DNA from 4 places in the Streptomyces sp. BL1 genome. Region 2 is predicted to be linked to each of the others. Evidence: riboswitches for the same ligand, from Rfam matches in the RefSeq annotation. Region 2 holds a riboswitch; each other region holds the start of a gene.
What was found. A riboswitch is a leader RNA that binds a small molecule or an ion and turns the genes downstream of it on or off. The one in region 2 is predicted to bind cobalamin.
Positions count from the first base shown of each region.

Region 1: it holds a riboswitch for cobalamin, as region 2 does, so the genes downstream of both, cobN (cobaltochelatase subunit CobN) here and AC3AGO_RS13020 (ribonucleoside-diphosphate reductase subunit alpha) in region 2, are expected to answer to the same signal.
Region 3: it holds a riboswitch for cobalamin, as region 2 does, so the genes downstream of both, metE (5-methyltetrahydropteroyltriglutamate--homocysteine S-methyltransferase) here and AC3AGO_RS13020 (ribonucleoside-diphosphate reductase subunit alpha) in region 2, are expected to answer to the same signal.
Region 4: it holds a riboswitch for cobalamin, as region 2 does, so the genes downstream of both, AC3AGO_RS19645 (ABC transporter substrate-binding protein) here and AC3AGO_RS13020 (ribonucleoside-diphosphate reductase subunit alpha) in region 2, are expected to answer to the same signal.

Region 1 is NZ_JBXYWZ010000002.1:5,621,179-5,627,007, reverse strand. Features, by position in the region: gene cobN (cobaltochelatase subunit CobN) at 1-3,115, opposite strand, end outside; cobalamin riboswitch at 3,150-3,314, opposite strand; gene cobG (precorrin-3B synthase) at 3,372-4,865, shown strand; gene AC3AGO_RS24670 (precorrin-8X methylmutase) at 4,877-5,503, shown strand; gene AC3AGO_RS24665 (precorrin-2 C(20)-methyltransferase) at 5,500-5,829, shown strand, end outside.
Region 2 is NZ_JBXYWZ010000002.1:2,968,871-2,974,699, forward strand. Features, by position in the region: gene AC3AGO_RS13010 (carbon starvation CstA family protein) at 1-1,255, shown strand, start outside; gene AC3AGO_RS13015 (GNAT family N-acetyltransferase) at 1,329-1,841, shown strand; adenosylcobalamin-variant (AdoCbl-variant) riboswitch at 1,903-2,003, shown strand; gene AC3AGO_RS13020 (ribonucleoside-diphosphate reductase subunit alpha) at 2,140-4,623, shown strand; gene AC3AGO_RS13025 (ribonucleotide-diphosphate reductase subunit beta) at 4,623-5,639, shown strand; gene def (peptide deformylase) at 5,703-5,829, opposite strand, start outside.
Region 3 is NZ_JBXYWZ010000002.1:1,710,835-1,716,663, forward strand. Features, by position in the region: gene AC3AGO_RS07760 (TDT family transporter) at 1-703, shown strand, start outside; gene AC3AGO_RS07765 (helical backbone metal receptor) at 651-1,385, opposite strand; cobalamin riboswitch at 1,803-1,996, shown strand; gene metE (5-methyltetrahydropteroyltriglutamate--homocysteine S-methyltransferase) at 2,064-4,391, shown strand; partial or broken gene AC3AGO_RS07775 (ABC transporter permease/substrate binding protein) at 4,574-5,829, opposite strand, start outside.
Region 4 is NZ_JBXYWZ010000002.1:4,437,651-4,443,479, reverse strand. Features, by position in the region: gene AC3AGO_RS19650 (FecCD family ABC transporter permease) at 10-999, opposite strand; gene AC3AGO_RS19645 (ABC transporter substrate-binding protein) at 1,290-2,360, opposite strand; cobalamin riboswitch at 2,397-2,589, opposite strand; gene serC (phosphoserine transaminase) at 2,753-3,871, shown strand; gene AC3AGO_RS19635 (ABC transporter permease) at 4,329-5,111, opposite strand; gene AC3AGO_RS19630 (ATP-binding cassette domain-containing protein) at 5,249-5,829, opposite strand, start outside.

The DNA.
Region 1 (5,829 bases), 2.7 Mb from region 2:
CGCGGGTGTCGGTGTTCTTGGCGGCGACCGCGATCCGCTTGTACGCGGTCTCCATCTCGTCGCGGGCCGGGCAGCCTTCGAGCTCCCTGCCGTACGCGTAGCCGCCCCAGGTCGCATAGACCTCGGCCAGGTCGGCGTCGGTGCGCCAGTCGCGGCTGTCGATCAGCTGGAGCAGGCCCGCGCCGTACGTGCCGGGCCGGGAGCCGAAGATGCGGGTGGTGGCCTTGCGTTCGTCGCCGTGCTCGGCCAGGTCGGCCTGGGCGTGGGCGCGTACGTGGTTCTTGTCCGCGGGCTCGTCCAGGCCGGCGGCGAGGCGTACGGCGTCGTCGAGCAGGCCGATGGTGTGCGGGAAGGCGTCACGGAAGAAACCGCTGATACGGAGCGTCACATCGACGCGGGGGCGGCCCAGTTCGTCCAGCGGGATCGCTTCGAGACCGGTGACGCGGCGCGATGCGTCGTCCCACACGGGGCGGACGCCGAGCAGCGCGAGGGCCTCGGCCACGTCGTCGCCGGCGGTGCGCATGGCGCTGGTGCCCCACAGGGACAGGCCGACGGACGCGGGCCAGTCGCCGTTGTCGGAGCGGTAGCGCTCCAGCAGCGAGTCGGCGAGGGCCTGTCCGGTCTCCCAGGCGAGCTTGCTGGGCACGGCCTTGGGGTCGACGGAGTAGAAATTGCGGCCCGTCGGCAGCACGTTGACGAGTCCGCGCAGCGGCGAGCCGGACGGGCCCGCCGGGACGAAGCCGCCGTTCAGCGCGTGCACCGCGTGCTGGATCTCCTGCGTGGTGGCGGCGAGCCGCGGCACGACCTCGGCGGCGGCGAACTCCAGGATGCTGCCGACCTGTTCGCGCTGCTCGGCGGGGAGGTCCGCGGTGACGCGGGACACGGCGGCCGGGTCCCAGCCGGCTTCCTCCATGCCCTCGATGAGCACACGGGCCGCGTCCTCCGCCGTGTCGGAGCCCGTACGGTCGGACGCCGACTCGTCGAGGCCGAGGGCCTCGCGCAGGCCGGGCAGCGAGGTGGTGCCGCCCCAGATCTGGCGGGCGCGCAGGATGGACAGGACGAGGTTGACGTGCGCCGCGCCTTCCGGGGCCGAGCCCAGGACGTGCAGGCCGTCCCGGATCTGGGCGTCCTTGATCTCGCACAGCCAGCCGTCGACGTGGATCAGGATGTCGTCGAACTTCTCGTCGTCCGGGCGCTCTTCGAGGCCCAGGTCGTGGTCGAGCTTCGCGGCCTGGAGCAGCGTCCAGATCTGTGCGCGGATCGCGGGCAGCTTCGCCGGGTCCATGGCGGAGACCGCCGCGTGCTCGTCGAGGAGCTGTTCCAGGCGCGCGATGTCGCCGTAGCTCTCGGCGCGGGACATCGGCGGCACGAGGTGGTCGACGAGCGTGGCGTGCACCCGGCGCTTGGCCTGGGTGCCCTCGCCCGGGTCGTTGACCAGGAACGGGTAGATCAGCGGCAGGTCGCCGAGGGCCGCGTCCGGCGCGCAGGCGGCGGACAGTCCGGCGTTCTTGCCGGGCAGCCACTCCAGGTTGCCGTGCTTGCCCAGGTGGATCATGGCGTCGGCGCCGAAGCCGCCGTCGTCGCGGTCGGCGGACATCCACCGGTAGGCGGCCAAGTAGTGGTGCGAGGGCGGAAGATCGGGGTCGTGGTAGATCGCGATCGGGTTCTCGCCGAAGCCGCGCGGCGGCTGGATGAGGATCAGCAGATTGCCGCGGCGCAGCGCCGCGAGCACGATGTCGCCCTCGGGGTTGCTGCTGTCGTCGACGAACATCTGGCCGGGCGGCGGGCCCCAGTGCTCCTCGACGGAGTCGCGCAGCTCCTGCGGGAGGCGGGCGTACCAGCGGCGGTAGTCGGCGGCGGGGATGCGGACCGGGTTGCGGGCCAGCTGCTCCTCGGTGAGCCAGTCCTGGTCGTGGCCGCCGGCCTCGATCAGGGCGTAGATCAGTTCGTCGCCGTCGCCGGACTCCAGGCCGGGCACCGGCTCGGCGCTCTCGTCGCCGAAGTCGTAGCCCTCCTCGCGCAGCCGGCGCAGCAGGGCGACGGCGCTGGCGGGGGTGTCGAGGCCGACGGCGTTGCCGATGCGGGAGTGCTTCGTCGGGTACGCGGACAGCACCAGCGCGAGGCGCTTCTCCGCGTTCGGCGTGTGCCGAAGACGGGCGTGGCGTACAGCGGTTCCGGCGACGCGGGCCGCGCGCTCGGGGTCGGCGACGTACGCGGGCAGGCCGTCCTCGTCGATCTCCTTGAAGGAGAACGGGACGGTGATGAGCCGGCCGTCGAACTCGGGCACGGCGACCTGGCTGGCGGCGTCCAGCGGGGAGACGCCCTCGTCGTTCTCCTCCCACGCGGCGCGCGGGCTGGTGAGGCAGAGCGCCTGCAGGATCGGCACGTCCAGCGCCGCGAGCGCGCCCGCGTCCCACGACTCGTCGTCGCCGCCCGCGGACGCCTCGGCCGGCTTGCTGCCGCCGGCGGCGAGCACGGTGGTGACGATGGCGTCGGCTTCCCGCAGCTTGTCGAGGAGTTCGGGCTCGGGGGCGCGCAGCGAGGCCACGTACAGCGGCATCGGCCGGCCGCCGGCCTCCTCGACGGCGCCGCACAGGGTGTCGACGAAGGCGGTGTTGCCGCTCATGTGGTGGGCGCGGTAGTAGAGCACCGCGATGTCCGGGCCCGCGGCGCCGTCCTTCGCGGTGCGCTCCAGCGGGCCCCAGGTGGGCGCTGCGGCGGGCGGCTCGAAGCCGTGCCCGGTGAGCAGGACCGTGTCGGAGAGGAAGCGGCCGAGCTGGTCGAGATTGCCGGGGCCGCCGTGCGCCAGATAGGCGTGCGCCTCGGCGGCGACGCCGATGGGGACGGTGGACGCCTCCATCAGCTGTGCGTCCGGGGCCTGTTCACCGGTGAGGACGACCACCGGGCGGTCCTGCGCCAGCAGCTGGTCGATGCCCTCCTGCCAGGCACGGAGTCCGCCGAGGAGGCGGACGACGACGAGATCGGTGCCCTCCAGCAGACCGGGCAGCTCGTCGAGGTCGAGGCGCGCGGGGTTCGCGTACCGGTACGGCACGGGCCCCTCGGACGCGCGGGCGCTGAGCAGATCGGTGTCGGAGGTGGACAGCAGCAGGATCATGCGGCGTCGGCCTTCCTCGGGGTCCGCGCCCCGGGCGGTGAGAGTGACGGCGGGAGTTCCTGGCTCACCCGGCGGCTGCAGGAATCACAGCCGATGGGCTCACAGTGGCGGGACCGCACCGGATTCGCACCGGTCTTCCTCCCCCTGGAGCCGTCGCTGACGGAGGCGGACCGCGTGGCCCGCCGCACAACATAGTAAGGGTCCGGCCAACCGCGGGGACGATACGGCCTGCGGAAACGTCGGTATGCTCGCCGCCATGCCGCAGCTCTCCTCGACACCACGAACATGGGCGAATCCGCCCGTACGGGACCGCGGTGACGCCTGCCCCGGAGCGCTGCGCCTGCACTCGGCGGACGACGGTGCGCTGGCCCGGATCCGCATCCCCGCAGGCCTGTTGACCGCCCGGCAGGCGGTGGCGCTGGCGGACGCGGCGGACCGGCTCGGCGACGGCCGCATCGACATCACCTCGCGCGGAAACCTCCAGCTGCGCGGCCTGGACGAGTGCTGCGCCGGCCAACTGGCGTCCGTACTGGAGACGTCCGGCCTGCTGCCCTCGCCCCGGCACGAACGGGTGCGCAACGTCGTCGCCTCGCCGCTGAGCGGGCTGGACGGTGCGGGCGACGGCGATGTGCGCGGCTGGGCCGGCCACCTGGACGCGCTGCTGTGCGCGAACGAGGAGGCCACGGCGCTGTCCGGGCGCTTCCTGTTCGCCCTCGACGACGGGCGCGGGGACGTCGCTTCGCTCGACGCGGATGTGACCTTGCTCGCGCTGCCCGGCGGCGACGCGCTGCTGCGCGTCGGCGACGAACCGGCGGCGGTCCGGGTGCGCGGAGACCACCGTGACGCAGTGCCCGGCGCGGCGCTGGCGGCCGCGGAGATGTTCCTCACGGCCATACGGGACACCGGTGCACATGTCTGGCGGGTACGTGAACTGCCCGCGGGACAGACCGGGTTCGCCCACCGCCTCCCGGACACCCTTCAGGAGAAGGGGATATCGGCGACATACGTCGCGGATGCGCCCGCCCCTCGGGGCGCCCCGCCCTCGCCCGGCGCCGTGACGGGTGCCGGTTCGGGGGACGCTCCCCGCGCGCTGTCCGTCGTCGCGCCGCTCGGCAGGCTGACCGCCGCGCAGTGGCGGCAACTGGCGGGCGTGGCAGCGCAGGACGGGACGGGCGAACTGCGGGTCACACCCTGGCGGGGCGTCGTCCTACCCCTGCCCGGACTGTCCGCTGCCGGACTGTCCGAGGGCGTCTCCGGAGAGGCCACCGCCGGACTGTCCGCCGACGCGGCCGGTGAGCGGCTTCGCGCCCTCGACGCGGCGGGCCTGATCACCGGCCCCTCCTCCCCCTGGCTGGGCGTGGGAGCGTGCACGGGGCGGCCCGGCTGTGCGAAGTCCCACCGCGATGTACGGGCCGACGCGGCCGCGGCCGTCACGGAGAGCATCGTCACAGAGGCCGCCGTCCCGGAGCACGCGCTGCCCGTCTACTGGTCGGGCTGTGAACGGCGTTGCGGACACCCGCGAGGCGACTGGGTGGATGTCGTCGCGGACGAGGAGGGCTACACCGTGCGCGTTCGGGGAGAAGACCCAGTCGGGCCGGAATCCGCGCACGGGACCGGACCGGAATCCGTGGACAGGCGCGGACTCGCCGGCGCGGTCGCGTCGGCACGTGCGCGAGGGACGCGTACGGCAGCCGCCGCGCTGACAGCCACAGCCGGCACCACAACAGCGCACACAACAGTGACGAGATGAGCGGGAGCACAGTGTTCGAGTACGAGAAGGACGGCGCGGAGATCTACCGCCAGTCCTTTGCCACCATCCGGGCCGAGTCGGATCTCGCGGGCCTGCCCGCCGAGGTCAGCCAGGTCGCGGTCAGGATGATCCACGCCTGCGGGATGGTCGATCTCGTCCGTGATCTCGCGTACAGCCCGAAGGCCGTCATCCGTGCCCGCGAGGCGCTGCAGGCCGGGGCGCCGATCCTGTGCGACACCGCGATGGTCGCCAGCGGGGTCACCCGCAAGCGGCTGCCCGCGGACAACGCCGTACTGTGCACGCTGTCCGACCCCGCGGTGCCGGGGCTCGCCCGGGAGTTGGGCAACACCCGCACCGCCGCCGCGCTGGAACTGTGGCGCGACCATCTGGACGGCGCCGTGGTGGCCGTGGGCAACGCGCCCACCGCGCTGTTCCGGCTGCTGGAGATGATCGAGGAGGGCGCGCCGCGTCCGGCCGCGGTCATCGGCGTGCCCGTCGGCTTCATCGGCGCTGCCGAGTCCAAGGACGCACTGGCCGAACATCCCTCCGGCCTCGACCACTTGGTCGTGCGCGGGCGGCGCGGTGGCAGCGCCCTCGCCGCGGCCGCGATCAACGCGATAGCGAGCGAGGAAGAGTGAACGAGCAGCACCCCCAGCACGCGACAGGCCGGCTCTACGGCGTCGGGCTCGGCCCCGGCGACCCGTCGCTGATGACCGTACGCGCCGTCGAGGTCATCTCGGAGGCCGATGTCGTCGCGTACCACAGTGCGCAGCACGGCCGTTCCATCGCCCGCTCCATCGCCGCGAAGCACCTGCGCGAGGACCACATCGAGGAAGCCCTCGTCTACCCGGTCACCACCGGGACCACCGACCATCCCGGCGGCTACAAGGGCGCGATGGAGGACTTCTACACCGAGTCCGCCGCGCGGCTCGCCGCGCACCTCGACGCCGGCCGTACGGTCGCC
Region 2 (5,829 bases):
GGACGCGGTCACGGACTTCGCCACGAAGGGCACCGGACCGGTCTTCGCCGGCGCGCTCTTCCCGTTCGTCTTCATCACCATCGCCTGTGGCGCCCTGTCCGGCTTCCACTCCCTGATCTCCTCGGGCACCACCCCGAAGATGATCCAGAAGGAGTCCCAGATCCGGATGATCGGGTACGGGGCGATGCTGATGGAGTCCTTCGTCGCCGTGATGGCGATGGTGGCGGCCTGCATCATCGACCCCGGCCTGTACTTCGCGATGAACGCTCCCGCGGGCGTCATCGGCGACTCCGTACAGTCCGCCTCGCAGGCGGTCGCCGGCTTCGGCTACTCCATCTCGCCCGACCAGCTCGCCGCCGCGGCCAAGGCGGTGGAGGAACAGTCGCTGCTGTCCCGTACGGGCGGTGCGCCGACACTGGCGGTCGGCGTGTCCGAGATCTTCTCCCAAGTGGTCGGCGGCGCCGGGATGAAGGCGTTCTGGTACCACTTCGCGATCATGTTCGAGGCGCTGTTCATCCTGACCGCGCTCGACGCGGGCACCCGGGTGGGCCGGTTCATGCTGCAGGACACCCTCGGCAACGTCATGCCGAAGTTCCGCAACATCAGCTGGAAGCCCGGACTGTGGCTCACCAGCGCCATCGTCGTGGCGCTGTGGGGCTACTTCCTGTGGGTCGGCGTGCACGAGCCGCTGGGCGGCATCAACCAGCTCTTCCCGCTCTTCGGCATCGCCAACCAGCTGCTGGCCGCGGTCGCCCTGGCGGTCGCCACGACGCTGCTGATCAAGTCCGGACGGCTCAAGTGGGCCTGGGTGACGGGCATTCCGCTGGTGTGGGACGCGGTCGTGACGCTGACCGCGAGCTGGCAGAAGGTGTTCTCGTCCGATCCCAAGGTGGGCTTCTTCAAGCAGCGTTCGGTCACCCAGGACGCCATCGAGCAGGGCAAGGTGCTGCCGCCCGCCAAGACCATGGACGACATGCACACCATCGTCACCAACACCACGGTGGACGGGGTGCTTTCCGCACTGTTCGCCCTGCTGGTTGTCGTGGTCCTGGCGGACTCGGCGCGCACCTGCGTGCGTTCGCTGCGGGAGCAGCGGAGCGGCATCGCGGCCCGGCTGCACGAGGCCCCGTACGAACAGTCCCGGATCGTGGCACCGGCCGGCCTGATCACCACCAAGGAGGAGAAGGCCGAACTGGCTGCCGCCGCGGCGAGTCCGGGCGACGACCCCGACGCGGGCCGTACGGACAGCCGCTGACGCCGCGCACTGCCGCACCGGACACCACGGCACCCCACTGACCGCTGTCAGTGGGGTGCCGCATGCTTGCCGCATGGACTTCAGCATCAGACGCGCACACTCCGGCGAGCTGGACGAGGTCGGGGAGCTCACCGCGGAGGCGTATCTCGGGGACGGTCTGCTGGACTTCGGGGAGGCCGACAGCTATCTGACCACCCTGCGCGACGCGCGGGGCCGTGCGGCGCGGGCCGAACTGCTCGTCGCCGTGGACTCGGCGACCGGCGAACTGCTGGGCAGCGTGACCTACACGGGACCCGACGGGGCGTACGCGGAGGTCTCGCGCCCCGGCGAGGGCGAGTTCCGGATGCTGGCCGTGCGCGGGGCGGGACGGCGGCGCGGCGTCGGTGAGGCGCTGGTGCGGGCCTGTCTGGACCGGGCCCGCGAGCAGGGGCTGGAACGGGTCGTCATGTCGAGCTCCCCGCGGATGGCTCCGGCCCACCGGCTGTACGGGCGGCTGGGGTTCGTCCGCAGCCCCGATCGGGACTGGGGTCCGGCCCCGGAGTTCACCCTGCTGACCTTCGGGGTGGAACTGTCCCCAGCGGATTGACCGGCGACACAAGATATGGGGTGGGGCGCACGGGGCAGCACAAGATGTATGCTCGTGCTCGCTGTCGCCGCAGGGGAATCCGGTGCAAGTCCGGAACTGTCCCGCAACGGTGAGTGATGGGCTGCTTTGTCTGCCCACACAAGTCCGAGTGCCTGCCGGCAGTGTGAACTGTCGTCCGGGCTTCGTGGGTTGAGCCGGCGGACGCTGACGGGTGTGCCCCGCGCCGGTGCGGCGGCCCCCGTACGCGCCCCGTCCCGACTCGCTCTCGCGGCCCCGCATGCGAGGGAGAGCGCGTCCAGTGACCATCGCACCAGCAGCACCCGCCGGCACGTCGGGCCCGTCCGGCGGGGAACCGCGGTCCGACGAGCCCGGTTCAGCGGCCGGCCGGCTGCTGAACACCCTGCGGGAGCTCAGCGCCGGACTGCCGGCCACCGACCCGGAGCGGATCGCCGCCGCCGTACGGCTCGGACGGCAACCGGGCGCCGATGAGGCCGAGTTGCGGTCCCTGGCGACCGAGGCCGCCGCGGGGCTGACCGCCGAGGAACCGGAGTACTCGCGGCTCGCCGCGCGGCTGCTCACCCGCACCGTGCGGGAGGAGGCCGCCGCGCAGGGCGCGGTGTCCTTCTCCGCCTCCGTCGCCACCGGCCACCGGGAGGGGCTGATCGCGGACGGCACGGCGGACTTCGTACGGCGGCACGCGGCGCGTCTGGACGCGCTGGCCGAACAGGCCGTCGCGGACGGCGCCGACGACCGGTTCGGCTACTTCGGGCTGCGCACGCTGCACTCGCGCTACCTGCTGCGGCATCCGACCAGCCGTCAGGTCACCGAGACGGCGCAGCACTTCCTGCTGCGGGTGGCGTGCGGTCTGGCGGACGGTGTGTCCCAGGAGGCGCTGGAGGAGGTCGCCGAGCTGTACCGGCTGACCAGTTCGCTCGCCTATCTGCCGTCCTCCCCCACGCTGTTCAACTCCGGGACGCGGCACCCGCAGATGTCCTCCTGCTATCTGCTGGACTCGCCGCTGGACGAACTGGACTCGCTCTACGAGCGATACCACCAGGTCGCCCGGCTCTCGAAGCACGCGGGCGGCATCGGGCTGCCGTTCAGCCGGATCAGGGCCCGCGGCTCCCTGATCCGCGGCACCAACGGACACTCCAACGGCATCGTGCCGTTCCTGCGCACCCTCGACTCCTCGGTGGCCGCGGTCAATCAGGGCGGCCGGCGCAAAGGCGCGGCGTGCGTCTATCTGGAGCCCTGGCACGCGGACGTGGAGGAGTTCCTGGAGCTGCGCGACAACACCGGCGAGGAAGCGCGGCGCACGCACAATCTGAACATCGCGCACTGGATCCCCGACGAGTTCATGCGGCGCGTCGAGGCGGACGCAGACTGGTCGCTGTTCTCCCCCGCCGACGTACCGGAACTGGTCGACCTGTGGGGCGACGAGTTCGACGCCGCGTACCGCCGTGCCGAGGACGAGCAGCTGTACGTACGGCAGGTGCCCGCACGGCAGTTGTACTCCCGCATGATGCGCACCCTCGCGCAGACCGGCAACGGCTGGATGACGTTCAAGGACGCGTCCAACCGGACGGCCAACCAGACGGCCGAACCGGGCCGCACCGTGCACTCCTCGAACCTATGCACCGAGATCCTGGAGGTGACCGACGACGGGGAGACCGCCGTGTGCAACCTCGGCTCGGTCAACCTGTCGGCGCACCTGGGCGACGACGGCCGGATGGACTGGGAACGGCTGGACGCCACCGTACGAACGGCCGTGACCTTCCTCGACCGCGTCGTGGACATCAACTTCTATCCGACCGAACAGTCCGGCCGCTCCAACTCCCGCTGGCGGCCCGTCGGTCTGGGCGTCATGGGTCTGCAGGACGTGCTGTTCCGGCTGCGGCTGCCCTTCGACTCGGACGGCGCCCGCGAGCTGTCCACCCGTATCGCCGAACGCATCATGCTGGCGGCCTACGAGGCGTCGGCGGACCTCGCCGAACGGCACGGCCCGCTGCCCGCCTGGGAGTCGACCCGTACGGCACGCGGTGTGCTGCACCCCGACCACTACCCGGACGCCGTACGGAACGCCGCCTGGCCGGAGCGCTGGGACGCGCTGCGCGCCCGCATCCGGAGCACCGGCATGCGCAACTCCCTGCTGCTCGCCATCGCCCCGACTGCCACCATCGCGTCGATCGCCGGCGTGTACGAGTGCATCGAGCCGCAGGTGTCCAACCTCTTCAAGCGCGAGACGCTCAGCGGCGAGTTCCTCCAGGTGAACGCCTACCTGATCGACGAGTTGAAGCGGCGCGGCCTGTGGGACGACCGGGCGCGGGACGCGCTGCGGGAGGCCAACGGGTCGGTCGCGGACCTGGAGTGGATCCCGGCGGACGTACGGCACCTGTACCGCACGGCGTGGGAGCTGCCCCAGCGCGCGGTCATCGACATGGCCGCAGCCCGTACGCCGTTCCTGGACCAGAGCCAGTCGCTGAACCTCTTCATGGCGGCGCCGACCATCGGCAAGCTCAGCTCGATGTACGCGTACGCCTGGAAGCGCGGCATCAAGACCACCTACTACCTGCGCTCCCGCCCGGCGACCCGGATCGCCCCCGCCGCGAGCAGCGCCGCCTCCGCCACCGTCCCCGGGCCATCAGAACAGTCCGGACAGCCGGAACAGCCCGGTCACCCCGTACAGCCGGGAGAGACCCAACACCCCCTGCCCCGGGCGCAGTCCGACGAGGCCGTCGCCTGCTCCCTTGAGAACCCCGAGTCCTGCGAGGCCTGCCAGTAATGACCACCGCACCCGCCAAGAGCCTGCTCGACCCGGGCTTCGAACTGACCCTGCGCCCCATGCGCTACCCGCACTTCTACGAGCGCTACCGGGACGCCATCAAGAACACCTGGACCGTGGAGGAGGTCGACCTCCATTCGGACGTGGCCGATCTCGCCAAACTGTCACCCGGCGAACAGCACATGATCAGCCGTCTGGTGGCGTTCTTCGCGACCGGCGACTCCATCGTGGCGAACAATCTGGTGCTCACCCTCTACAAGCACATCAACTCGCCCGAGGCGCGGCTGTATCTGTCCCGGCAGCTGTTCGAGGAGGCCGTGCACGTCCAGTTCTATCTGACGCTGCTCGACACCTATCTGCCCGACATGGACGAGCGGGTCGAGGCGTTCGCCGCCGTCGAGAACATCCCGTCCATCCGCGAGAAAGCGCAGTTCTGCTTCCGCTGGATGGACTCGGTGGAGGAGATGGACCGGCTGGAGAGCGCCACGGACCGGCGCCGCTTCCTGCTCAACCTGATCTGCTTCGCCGCCTGCATCGAAGGGCTGTTCTTCTACGGCGCGTTCGCGTACGTCTACTGGTTCCGCTCCCGCGGACTGCTGCACGGGCTGGCCACCGGCACCAACTGGGTGTTCCGCGACGAGTCCATGCACATGTCCTTCGCGTTCGACGTGGTGGACACCGTGCGCCAGGAGGAGCCCGAACTCTTCGACGAGCAGCTGGAGAAGGAGGTCACCGCGATGCTGGAGGAGGCCGTCGAGGCCGAGCTGCAGTTCGCGCGCGACCTGTGCGGTGACGGCCTGTCCGGCATGAACACCGAGTCCATGCGGGAGTATCTGCAGGCCGTCGCGGACCAGCGGCTCGCCCGGCTGGGCTTCCCGGTCCGCTACGGGTCGCACAACCCGTTCTCCTTCATGGAGCTGCAGAACGTGCAGGAGCTCACGAACTTCTTCGAACGCCGCGCCTCCGCCTACCAGGTCGCGGTGGAGGGCTCCGTCTCGTTCGACGACGAGTTCTAGAAGGGTCCGGCCCGCCCCGCGCCGGAGGGGGGCGCGGGGCGTGGGCGGCCGGGCGTCAGGCGGTCACGCGTTGGGCACCGTCTCGTAGCGCGGGGTGCCCTCCTCCATCTGCTTGAGGGCGTCCTTGCGCTCCCGCTTCGAGAGCCGGTCGATGTACAGATAGCCGTACAGGTGGTCCGTCTCGTGCTGC
Region 3 (5,829 bases), 1.3 Mb from region 2:
CGTGACCGGGGTGGCGGCGGCGTCCGCCGTGCCGTACCTGATGGTCGTACGGCACCGGATCGAGCCCGGCAAGGCGTCCGCCGTGTGGCTGCTGCCCGTGGTCGCGCCCATGGTGTCCGCGGCCGTCGGCGCGCCACTGGTGCCGCATCTGCCTGCCGGGCAGGCGCAGTTGACGATGCTGCTGGGGTGCTTCGCGCTGTTCGGGATGAGCCTGCTGGCCACGCTTCTCGTACTGCCCGCGGTCTTCTCGGGCCTGCTCCACCACGGGCCGCCCGCGCTCGCCCTCACGCCGACGCTCTTCCTCGTGCTCGGCCCGCTCGGCCAGTCGGTCACCGCCACGGGCAACCTCGCCGACGCGGCGCCGGACACCTTCCGTACGGCGGCCGTGCTGTACGGGGTGCCCGTGCTCGGATTCGCCCTGCTCTGGCTGCTGTTGGCGGGTGCGCTGGTCGTGCACGCGGTGCGCGGCGGGATGCGGTTCACGATGACGTGGTGGGCGTTCACCTTCCCCGTCGGCACGTGCGTCACGGGGGCCGCGTCCCTCGCCCGGCACACGGGGCTCGACGCGCTGGGCTGGCTGGCCGTCCTGCTGTACGTGCTGCTGGCTGCCGCCTGGGCGGTTGCGCTGAGCTGCACGGTGCGGGGGCTGTTCAGCGGAGCGCTGCTCGCAGCGCCGCGCACAGTGTCTCCGGCGCGGTCGTGAGCGAGGGCCCGTACCAGGTGAGGTGACGGCCGCTCAGCAGCGCCGCCGGCAGCCCCGGGAAGGCCTCGGGGCCGTCGTCGGCGCCGAACGGGTACGGCTCGTCCGGCAGCGCGACGAGGCCGGCGCGGCGGTCCGGCGCGGTCAACTCGCCCAGGGGGACGCGGGGATAGCGCTCGGGGTGGTCCGCGTACACGTTGCGCACGCCGAGGTGTTCGAGGACGGCTCCGGCGAACGTGTCGCGTCCCAGCACCATCCACGGGCGGCGCCAGATGGGGACGACGGCGTCCACGTCGAACTCCGCGCGCGCGTCCCGCCAGGCGTCCTCCGCGTCGTCCAGCCACGCGGGGCGGGGCAGGCCGCAGCCGGCCGTCAGCATGCGGTGCAGTTCCGTGAACGACTGCGGGACGGTGCGGACTTCGGTCACCAGGACGTCGATTCCGGCCGCGCGCAGGGCGGCCAGATCCTGTTCCCGGTTCTCCTCCTCGTTGGCCAGCACGAGGTCGGGGGCGAGGGCGGTGATCCGCTCCACGTCGGGGTTCTTCGTGCCCCGTACGCGGGTGACGTCGAGGTCCGCGGGGTGCGAGCACCAGTCGGTGGCGCCGACGAGCATTCCGGGCTCCGTCACGGCGACGGCTTCCGTCAACGACGGCACGATCGACACGACCCGCGCAACATGTCCCATACGGGCACGCTACGCCCCTGGCGGGGCGCGCCTCCCCGTGAAGGCCATCCTCCCCGCGGCGGCGGGACGCGTTGTTGCGTGCGGCCGCGCCTGCCCCTCCTGGTGCGTTGTGCGGCTGCGGCCGCCGCCGCGGCATGCGCAGTTCCCCGCGCCCCTATCAGGGCGCTCACGCCCCACCCCCTCCCGCCGCAGCGGCACGTCACCCAGCGGGCCCGGCCGGCGGTCTCAGCGCGAGCTGCGCACACACCGCCGAAACGCATCGCTGCGCGCGCCTCCCGCCGCGGCGGAAAAGGAGAGCGGGACCCGGCTCCCGTGCGAGGCGCGTGCCGCGCGCCTTCCGCGGCGGGAAGGAGAAGGTCATGGCGTGGGTGGTGTTGCGGTGCGGGCCCCGTCAGGGGCTAGGGTGGCGGGCGTAGCTGGTTCGGCCCGTCTGCCAGGCGGGAGCGACGCAAGAGGGAATCCGGTGCGAAACCGGAACTGCCCCGCAGCGGTGAGTGGGAACGACCGCCGTCATCACGCACTGGGTGTGCGCAACACCCGGGAAGCGACGGCCAGTAGGAGTCCCGGCGACAAGTCGCCGACGACGCGCCCGCGAGTCCGAATACCTGCCACTGCCCGCACGCCCCGCACCACCGCGGCCGTGTGGTTCATCGACGAGGACTCGCGAAGGAGAGTTCCGTGACCGACGTACATACGTCACACGTATCGCGCGTGCACGCCACCTCGCACGGATATCCGCGGCAGGGCCCGGACCGCGAGTTGAAGAAGGCCATCGAGGGCTACTGGGCGGGCCGCGTATCAGAGCCCCAACTGCTGGAGACCGCCGCGACGCTGCGCGCCGACGCGCGCCGCGAGCAGGCGGAGGCGGGCATCGAGGAGATCCCCACCGGGCACTTCTCGTTCTACGACCACGTGCTCGACACCGCCTGGATGGCCGGCGCGGTCCCCGCCCGGCACCGCAGGGCCGCCGAGTCCGGCACGCTGGGCGAACTGGACACGTACTTCGCCATGGCCCGCGGCACCGCCGACGCGGAGCCGCTGGAGATGACGAAGTGGTTCGACACCAACTACCACTATCTGGTGCCGGAGTTGAGCGCGGACAGCACGTTCTCGCCGGACTCCCGCAAGCAGACGGCCGAGTTCACCGAGGCCCGGCGCGAGGGCCGGCGGGCCCGGCCCGTACTCGTCGGACCCGTCACGTTCCTGCTGCTCTCGAAGCCCGCCCCCGGCACCGACCCGCACTTCGATCCGCTCGCGCTGCTGGACCGGCTGCTGCCGGTGTACGCGTCCGTACTGGCGGATCTGCGCGCCGCGGGCGCCGACTGGGTGCAGCTGGACGAGCCGGCGCTGGTGCAGGACCAGCCGGAGTCCGTACTGAGCGCCACGGCCCGCGCCTACCGTGAGCTGTGCGCCTCGGCCGACCGGCCGAAACTGCTGGTCGCCTCGTACTTCGACCGGCTCGGCCCGGCCCTCCCCGTGCTCGCCGGCTCCCCCGTCGAGGGCCTGGCGCTGGACTTCACGGGCCCGGCCGCGGCCAACCTGGAGGCGCTGGCCTCGGCCGGCGGGCTGCCGGGGCGGCGCCTGGTCGCCGGTGTGGTCGACGGGCGCAACGTGTGGGCGTCCGATCTGGAGCAGCTGACCGGCAGGCTGGCCACGCTGCTCGGTCTGGCCGGGCAGCTGGACGTCGCGCCGTCCTGCTCGCTGCTGCACGTGCCGCTCGATGTGACGCTGGAGCGGGACCTGGACCCTCAGGTGGCGCGCTGGCTGGCGTTCGCCCGCCAGAAGACGGACGAAGTGGCCGTACTGGCACGGGCGTTGACCGAGGGAAGGGACGCGGTGGGCGCTCAGCTCACGGCCCGCCGTGTGGCGCTGGCCTCGCGCGCCGGCTCGTCTCTCGTACGGGACGACGCCGTCCGCGCGCGCAGCGCCGCCGTGACCGAGGAGGACGCCCGCCGCGCGCAGGCGTACCCGGAGCGCGCGTCCGCGCAGCGCGCCCGGCTCGGGCTGCCACCGCTGCCGACCACCAGCATCGGCTCGTTCCCGCAGACCGGGGAGCTCCGCACAGCGCGCGCCGGACTGCGCAGGGGCGAGCTGAGCGAGGAGCAGTACCGCGAGCGGATCGCGGAGGAGATCCGCGAGACCGTCGCCTTCCAGGAGAAGGCCGGACTCGACGTCCTGGTGCACGGCGAGCCCGAACGCAACGACATGGTGCAGTACTTCGCCGAGCAGATGTCGGGCTTTCTGGCCACGCAGCACGGCTGGGTGCAGTCGTACGGCACGCGGTACGTGCGCCCGCCGATCCTCGCGGGTGACGTGTCGCGGCCGGGACCGATGACGCTGGAGTGGACGCGGTACGCGCAGTCGCTGACGGACAGGCCCGTGAAGGGCATGCTGACGGGGCCGGTGACGATGCTGTCCTGGTCGTTCGTACGGGACGACCAGCCGCTCGCGGAGACGGCCCGGCAGGTGGCGCTGGCACTCCGCGACGAGGTCGACGACCTTGAGGCCGCGGGCACTTCGGTGATCCAGGTCGACGAGCCGGCGCTGCGGGAGCTGCTGCCGCTGCGGGCCGACGCGCGGCCGGCGTATCTGGACTGGGCGACCGAGGCGTTCCGGCTGGCGACCGGCGGGGTGCGCGCGGACACGCAGATCCACACGCACATGTGCTACGCGGAGTTCGGCGAAATCCTCGCGGGCATCGAGGCGTTGGACGCGGACGTCATCAGCCTGGAGGCGGCACGCTCGCACATGGGCATCGCCGACGAGCTGGCGAAGGCCCGCTATCCGCGCGAGGCGGGCCCCGGTGTGTACGACATCCACTCGCCGCGGGTGCCCGACGCCCGCGAGATGGCTGGGCTGCTGCGGCGCGCGCTCCGTGCGGTGCCGCCGGAGCGGCTCTGGGTGAACCCGGACTGTGGTTTGAAGACCCGCTCGCCGGAGCAGGTCGAACAGGCACTGTCCCACATGACGGAGGCGGCCCGGGAGGTCCGGGCCGGCCTCGACTGACGCAACGCCCACGCGCACGGACTCTCCCGGGCGATGCGAACGCCCCTTGGTGCGGGCGGCAGTTGGAGCCCGCGCCAAGGGGCGCCCCGGGTGCGCGACGCACCCGGCGAACATCGCGGAGGTCAGGCCGTCGGTACGGCCTCCCGGCCGGCGACCGCGGCCGGTGCGGTGTGCCGCCCGTCCTCGTCACGCGCGGGGACGCTGATCTTCCCCGCGGCCTTGTCGCCGCCCTTCTTCTTCCCGGTCGGCGCCATCTTGTCGACCATGCCGGGGTTCTTCTTGAGCCAGGCGCGGACGCCTTCCTGCTCGTGCCCCTTGCCGGCCTTCTGGATGGCGTTCTCCAGGCTGGTGAGCTGCTTCTCGCCCATGTGGAAGTTCTTCATCCACCCGGCGACCTGCGGCTGTTCCTCGGCGAAGCCCTTCCGGGCCAGCATGTGGATGCCGTCGCCGCTGCCGAAGGCGCCCTTGGGGTCCTTCAGCTTGGTCAGGTCGAACTTGTCGTACGCCCAGTGCGGGGACCACAGGGTGACCGCGACCGGCTCCTTCTTCCGGTAGGCGCGGTTGAGTTCGGCCAGCATGGACGAGGAAGTGCTGGTGACGAGCTTGTACTTGCCGGACAGGCCGTACTGCTTCGCCACCTCGTCCTGGTAGATCTTCGTTTCGCCGGCGCCGGGCTCGATGCCGACGACGCGGTTCTTGAAGGTGCCGGCCCGGGACTTCAGGTCCTCCAGCGACTTGACGCCCTTCACGTACTTCGGGACGGCGATCTCCAGCGAGGTCTTGTCGTACCAGGCGCCGAGGTCGTCCAGGTCCTTCTTGTACTTCTTCCAGTACTGCTCGTGCGTCACCGGCAGCCAGGAGTTGGTCTGCACGTCGATGTCGCCGCGGGCCTGGCCCGCGTAGAGCGCGCCCGCCTCGTACGACTGCGCCTCGGGCTTGTAGCCGCGCTGTTCGAGGACTTCCTTCCACAGATACGTGGAGGCGGTGCCCTCGTCCCAGTTGACGTACCCCAGGTTGATCTTGTCGCCGCCGGTGCCGCCGCCCTGGGTCATCGGCGGGATCCAGGCGAAGCCGCCGAGCACGACCACGCCGACAGCGGCCAGCGAGGTGACCGGCTTCCAGTGCAGGAAGCGGGTGCCCGCACCGGCCATGGCGCGTTCCTTCGCCATCGCGCGGCGGCCGAGAGCGGAGACCCGCTGGTTCAGCGCGGAGATCATCCGGTCCAGGTACATGGCGATGATGACGACGGCGATGCCGCCCTCGAAGCCCAGCGGAAGGTCGTTGGAGCTGATCGAGTCGTAGATGGAGGAGCCGAGACCGCCACCGCCGACCATGCCCGCGATGACGACCATCGAAAGCGCCAGCATGATGGTCTGGTTGACGCCCGCCATGATGGTGGGCAGGGCCAGCGGCAGCTGCACGCCGAAGAGGGTGCGGC
Region 4 (5,829 bases), 1.5 Mb from region 2:
CACTCGCGGTCATCGCACGCTCCGGCTGCGGTGGAGGATGAACGCGAAGCAGGGGACGCCGATCAGCGAGGTCACGACGCCCACCGGTACGTCCTGCGGGTCGAGCACGGTACGGGCCACGGTGTCGACCCACACGAGGAAGACCGCACCGGCGAGTGCCGTCGTGGGCAACAGCCCCCGATGCCCCGGCCCGACGACAGCCCGGGCCGCGTGCGGCAGCACGAGCCCGACGAACCCGATCGCCCCGGCGGCGCTCACGAGCGTCGCCGTCAGCAGCGCGGTGACGACGAGCAGGACGAGCCGTACGCGGCGGACCGAGACGCCCAGCGCGGCGGCCGCTTCCTGCCCGAAGGTGAAGGCGTCCAGGTGGTGCGCGTACGCGAGGCACACGAGCAGCGCGAGCGCCAAAGCGCCGGCGCAGAAGGCGACATCGGTCCAGCCGGCATTGGCGAGGGAGCCGAGGAGCCAGAACAGTACGCCGCGGGTCTGCTCGGCGTCGGCGGACGACATCACGATGAACGAGGTGAGCGCGGAGAAGAGTTGCATGCCGGCGACACCGGCGAGCAGGACGCGTTCGTTGGTGGCGCCGGACGCGTAGGCGAGGGCGAGGACCAGGACGAACGAGAGCAGCGCTCCGGCGAAGGCGCCCATGGGGAGGGTGACGGCGCTGCCGCCGACGCCGAGGACGACGACGAGGACCGCGCCGGTGGAAGCTCCGGAGGAGACGCCGAGTACGTACGGGTCGGCGAGCGGGTTGCGCAGCAGGGACTGCATGATGGCGCCGCACACGCCGAGTCCGGCGCCGCACACGGCGGCGAGGACCGTACGGGGCAGCCGCAGGTCCCACACGATGCCCTCGCGGATGGGGGTGAGGCCGGTGGAGCCGCCCCAGCCGAGGTGTTCGGCGACGACGCCCCACACGTCGGTGACGCGGATGTCGGAGGGGCCGATGGTGATGGTGACGGCGACGGACAGCAGGAGCAGCGCGAGTCCGCCCATCCACAGCACGCCGAGCCGCAGCCGCGGCTTCCCGGAGGGCACGGCGGACGCGGAGCCGGACCGGCCGACGGAAGCGGAAGTCCCGGACACGGAGGGCCCGTCCGCAGCCGAACCGGACACGGAAGCCCCGTCCGCAGCCGAACCGGACACGGAAGCCCCGGCCGCAGAAAGCCCGGACGCGGGCGAACCGGACGGGTCCGCCCCGGCCCCCTCACCGGACGAACCGGACACCTCCCCGGCCCCCTCCCCGGAGGGCGCCCGCTTCACAGGAAGTCCCCTCGGAAGTCCCCTCACTTGTCGAGCCCGAACTTCCGCAGTCCCGCGGCCACTTTCTCCACGCCTTCGCCCGGCAGCCGTACGGACGGGTTCATCGCGGCCCCGCTCAGCAGCACGTACCGCTTCTTCTTCACGGCCTCCATGTGCCGTGTCACGGGGTTCGACTCCAGGAACTCGATCTTCTGCTTCGCGGATTCGGCGGTCTCCCGCTTCCGTGTCAGATCCCCGAGAACGATCATGTCGGGGTTGCGGTCGGCGACGTCCTCCCAGTTGACCTGCGGCCATTCCTGGCGGGTGTCGTCGAAGACGTTCTTCGCGCCGACGGCGCGGTTGATCGCGCCGGGTGCGCCGCAGCAGCCCGCCATATAGGGCGATTCGGAGTTGGCGAACCAGTACATCAGCCGGGCGTCCGAGGCGTTCACGTCCTCGGTGGCCTTCGCCTCCCGCGCCTTGAGCCGGCCGATCAGCTTCTCGCCGCGCTTCTCCACGCCGAACACCTCGGCGAGGTCGCGGATTTCGCCGTACACGGTCTCCACCGTGAGCGGCTTCGTACGGGAGCCGTCGCCGCCGCCCGCGGTGGTCTTGCCCTCGCAGTCGGCCGGGGAGACGTACGTGGGGACGCCGAGCTTCTCGAAGTCGCCGCGGCGGGCGACGCCGCCCTTGCCGAGGGTGGACTCGAAGGTGGCGGAGACGAAGTCCGGCTCCTTGTCCAGCACCCGCTCGAAGGACGGGTTGTTGTCGGCGAGCCGCGGGATCTTCGCGTTGGCCTTCTTCAGTTCGGGCAGTACGGGGTCGGTCCAGGTCGCGGTGCCCGCGATCCGGTCGCCGAGGCCGAGGGAGAGCAGGAGCTCGGTGGAGTCCTGGTTCAGGGACACGGCGCGCGTCGGCGGCCGCTCAACTTTCACTTTCTGCCCGCAGTTGTCCAGTTTCTTGGGGTATCCGGCGGGGGCGGCCTTGTCCGCGCCCTTCCCCTCCGGATCCGTTCCGCCCTGGGCGCCGCAGGACGCGACCAGGCCGAGAACGACAGGTATCAGCACGGATATGGACAGCGCGCGGCGGCGGCTGCGGTGGCGGAATAGCGCCATGGTCCCTTTTCCGTCGGGGGCTCATGCGCGGAGCCCGGCGGCCTCTTGCGGCCAGCAGGTCTTCGGGCTCGGGATCGTGTACGGACGAGCGCCTTCCCGGAGCTTCCGTGCTCCAGTGGCCTGTACTCGCCCAGCTCCCATACCGCTGCGCGTCAGCTCCGGACTCCCACCGGATTCCCTTGTACGAACCGCCTGGTGACAGGGGTCGACTGGCGTTCGCAAGCTACCACACACCCGGCATCGCACCGCTGGGCCGCACCTCGGCGCGAACCGCAGCGGGCCCGAACACACCCCGCGTACGCAGGGCGTTCGTACGGCAACCGTGTGCCGGTCCGCGTCTCGACGTACGGACCGTGTACCGCGGAGCAGGGGGGACGCACTAGGCTGCCCGCGTGGCTGATCTCCAGATTCCCGCTGACATCAAGCCCGCCGACGGTCGATTCGGCTCGGGCCCGTCCAAGGTGCGTACGGAGGCGCTCAGCGCCCTGGCTGCCACCGGTACCTCTCTGCTCGGCACGTCACACCGCCAGGCCCCGGTCAAGGACCTGGTCGGCAAGGTGCGTGACGGAGTGAAGGAGCTGTTCCAGCTCCCCGAGGGGTATGAAGTGGTGCTCGGAAACGGTGGTTCCACCGCTTTCTGGGACATCGCGACACACGGTCTGATCCAGACCAAGTCGCAGCACCTGTCCTTCGGCGAGTTCTCGTCGAAGTTCGCCAAGGCCGCCGAGCTGGCGCCGTGGCTGGACGCCCCGTCCGTGATCAAGTCCGAGCCGGGTACGCACCCGGCAGCGCGGGCCGAACAGGGCGTGGATGTGTACGCCCTCACCCACAACGAGACCTCGACCGGCGTCGCGATGCCGATCGAGCGCGTGTCCGGCGCGGACGACGACGCCCTGGTGCTCGTCGACGCGACGTCCGGCGCGGGCGGCCTGCCGGTCGACATCTCCCAGACGGATGTCTACTACTTCGCCCCGCAGAAGTCCTTCGCCTCCGACGGCGGCCTGTGGATCGGCGTCTTCTCGCCGGCCGCGATCGAGCGCGCCGAGCGGATCGCCGCGTCCGACCGGCACATCCCGGCGTTCTTCGACCTGAAGACGGCGATCGACAACTCCCGCAAGAACCAGACGTACAACACCCCGGCGCTCTCCACGCTGTTCCTGCTGAACGACCAGCTGGAGTGGCTGAACGGCCAGGGCGGTCTGGACTGGGCGGTGCGCCGCACCGCGACGTCGTCGCGCGCGCTGTACGGCTGGGCCGAGGAGTCCAAGCAGGCGACGCCGTTCGTCACCGACCCGGCGCAGCGGTCGCAGGTCGTCGGCACGGTCGACTTCGACGACGCGATCGACGCGGCGCAGGTCGCCAAGGTCCTGCGGGCCAACGGCATCGTCGACACCGACCCGTACCGCAAGCTGGGCCGCAACCAGCTGCGCGTCGCCATGTTCCCGGCGGTCGAGCCGTCCGACGTGGAGGCCCTGACGGCCTGCATCGACTACGTGATCGAGAAGCTGTAACGCGATAACGCGGTAACGCTACGCGCTGTGCGGTGCCCGCGGGCTGGGCGGGCCGCGACGCACGTGAAGGGGCCCGGACACCAAGTGCCCGGGCCCCTTCCCCGTCCCGCCCCAGACCCCCGCCCAGCGGTCTACGCGCACCCCGCACTCACACCACCGACCCGCCCCGTGCGGAGCACGTCCCGCTGCGGCGGAGAGGCTGACCAGCACGGGCCGGGCAGACCCGCCGACTCGACCCCCTGGGCGCCCACCCCGCCCGACCCGCAACTCCCCTCCCGCCGCAGCGGGAAGAGGCCCCCGCGGGCCCGGTCGGCGGTCTGTGCGCGGCTCGCGTTCATACCGCCGGGCCGCCCCCCGTGCGGAGCACGTACCGCTGTGGCGAGGAGAGGGGGCGGCCTCCGCCCCGCGAAAAGGCGGGCCGTCACGTGGGCCTGGGCGGTCCCTGCGCGGTAGCGCTTCACGTGTTGAGGGACTGGAATTTGCGGACCGCCAGGAGGAGGAAGACGGCGGTGACGATCAGCGGCCAGACCACCGCCATCAGCGCGGAGTTCTGCTCGATCCAGCTGCCGCCCGTCGGCAGCGGGTTGCCGTACAGGTCGCGGACCGCGTTCGCCGTCGCGGACACCGGGTTCCACATGGCGATCGCGCCCAGCCAGTCCGGCATCGCGGACGGCGGCGTGAACACGCTGGAGATCATGCCGAACGGGAAGGCGACGGCGAAGAGGTTGCCCGCGGCCTCCTGGTTGGGGGTGATGAGGCCGATCCACACGCCGACCCAGATGAGCGAGAACCGCAGCAGGAGCAGCAGCGCGAACGCGTACAGCGTCGCGAGCGGCCCGCCGTCCGAACGCCAGCCCACCACAAGGGCGATGGCCGCCAGGACCGCCAGGTCGAGCGCGGCGTGCAGGACGTCGGAGACGCCGCGCCCGGTGACCACCGCGGAGGGCGCCATCGGCAGGGAGCGGAAGCGGTCGGTGACGCCGCGCTCCTTGTCGATGACGACGGCCATCGCGGTGTTCATGAACCCGAAGGCCATGGTCATCGCGAACATGCCGGGCATCGCGAAGTCCTTGTAGTCCACGCCCTCACCGACGTCCATCGCGCTGCCGAAGACGAACACGAAGAGCAGCACCGAGACGATGGGGAAGCCCAGCTGCCAGGCGATCAGCGAGGGTTGTTTGGTGAGGTGGGTGAGGTCGCGGCGGACGATGGTCCAGCAGTCCGCGACGGCCCAGTACATCCGCCGCCCGTCCGGGGGTGCCACGTCCCCGGCGACCCCGGCCCCGGAGCCAGAGCCGGACCCGGGCCCCGTGCCCACGCCGCCCGCGCCCGTCCCCGTACCGGCCCCCGAGCCGATGTCCGTGCCGGTGTCCGTACTCATGCGCTGACCCCCTGCTTCTCGTCCGTCTTGCCGGCCGCCGCGCTGTCGGCGGCGCCGTGCCCCGTCAGGGTCAGGAAGACCTCGTCGAGCGTGGGCCGGCGCAGCCCGATGTCCTCGCAGGAGATGCCCGACTCCTGCAGTACGCGGGCGACTTCGGTCAGCGCGGGCACGCCGCCGCCGACCGGTACGGGGGCGTGGACGCGCAGCTCCCCCGTGTCCGTCTCGGGCTCGGCGCCGTCCGCGGCGACCCGGGCGACGGCCCTCGCCGCTTCCGTCAGCGCGCCCGCCTCGCTGACGACGACCTCGATGCGGTCGCCGCCGATGGCCCGCTTGAGGCCGGCCGGGGTGTCGTCGGTGACGGTACGGCCGCGGTCGATGACGGAGATCCGGTCGGACAGCTTGTCGGCCTCGTCCAGATAGTGCGTGGTCAGCAGCACGGTCGTGCCGTTCGCCGCCAACTCCCGTACGGCTTCCCACACTTCGCTGCGCCCTCGCGGGTCGAGGCCGGTGGTGGGCTCGTCGAGGAACAGCACCTCGGGTGCGAGGAGCATGCTGGCGGCGAGGTCGAGCCGGCGCC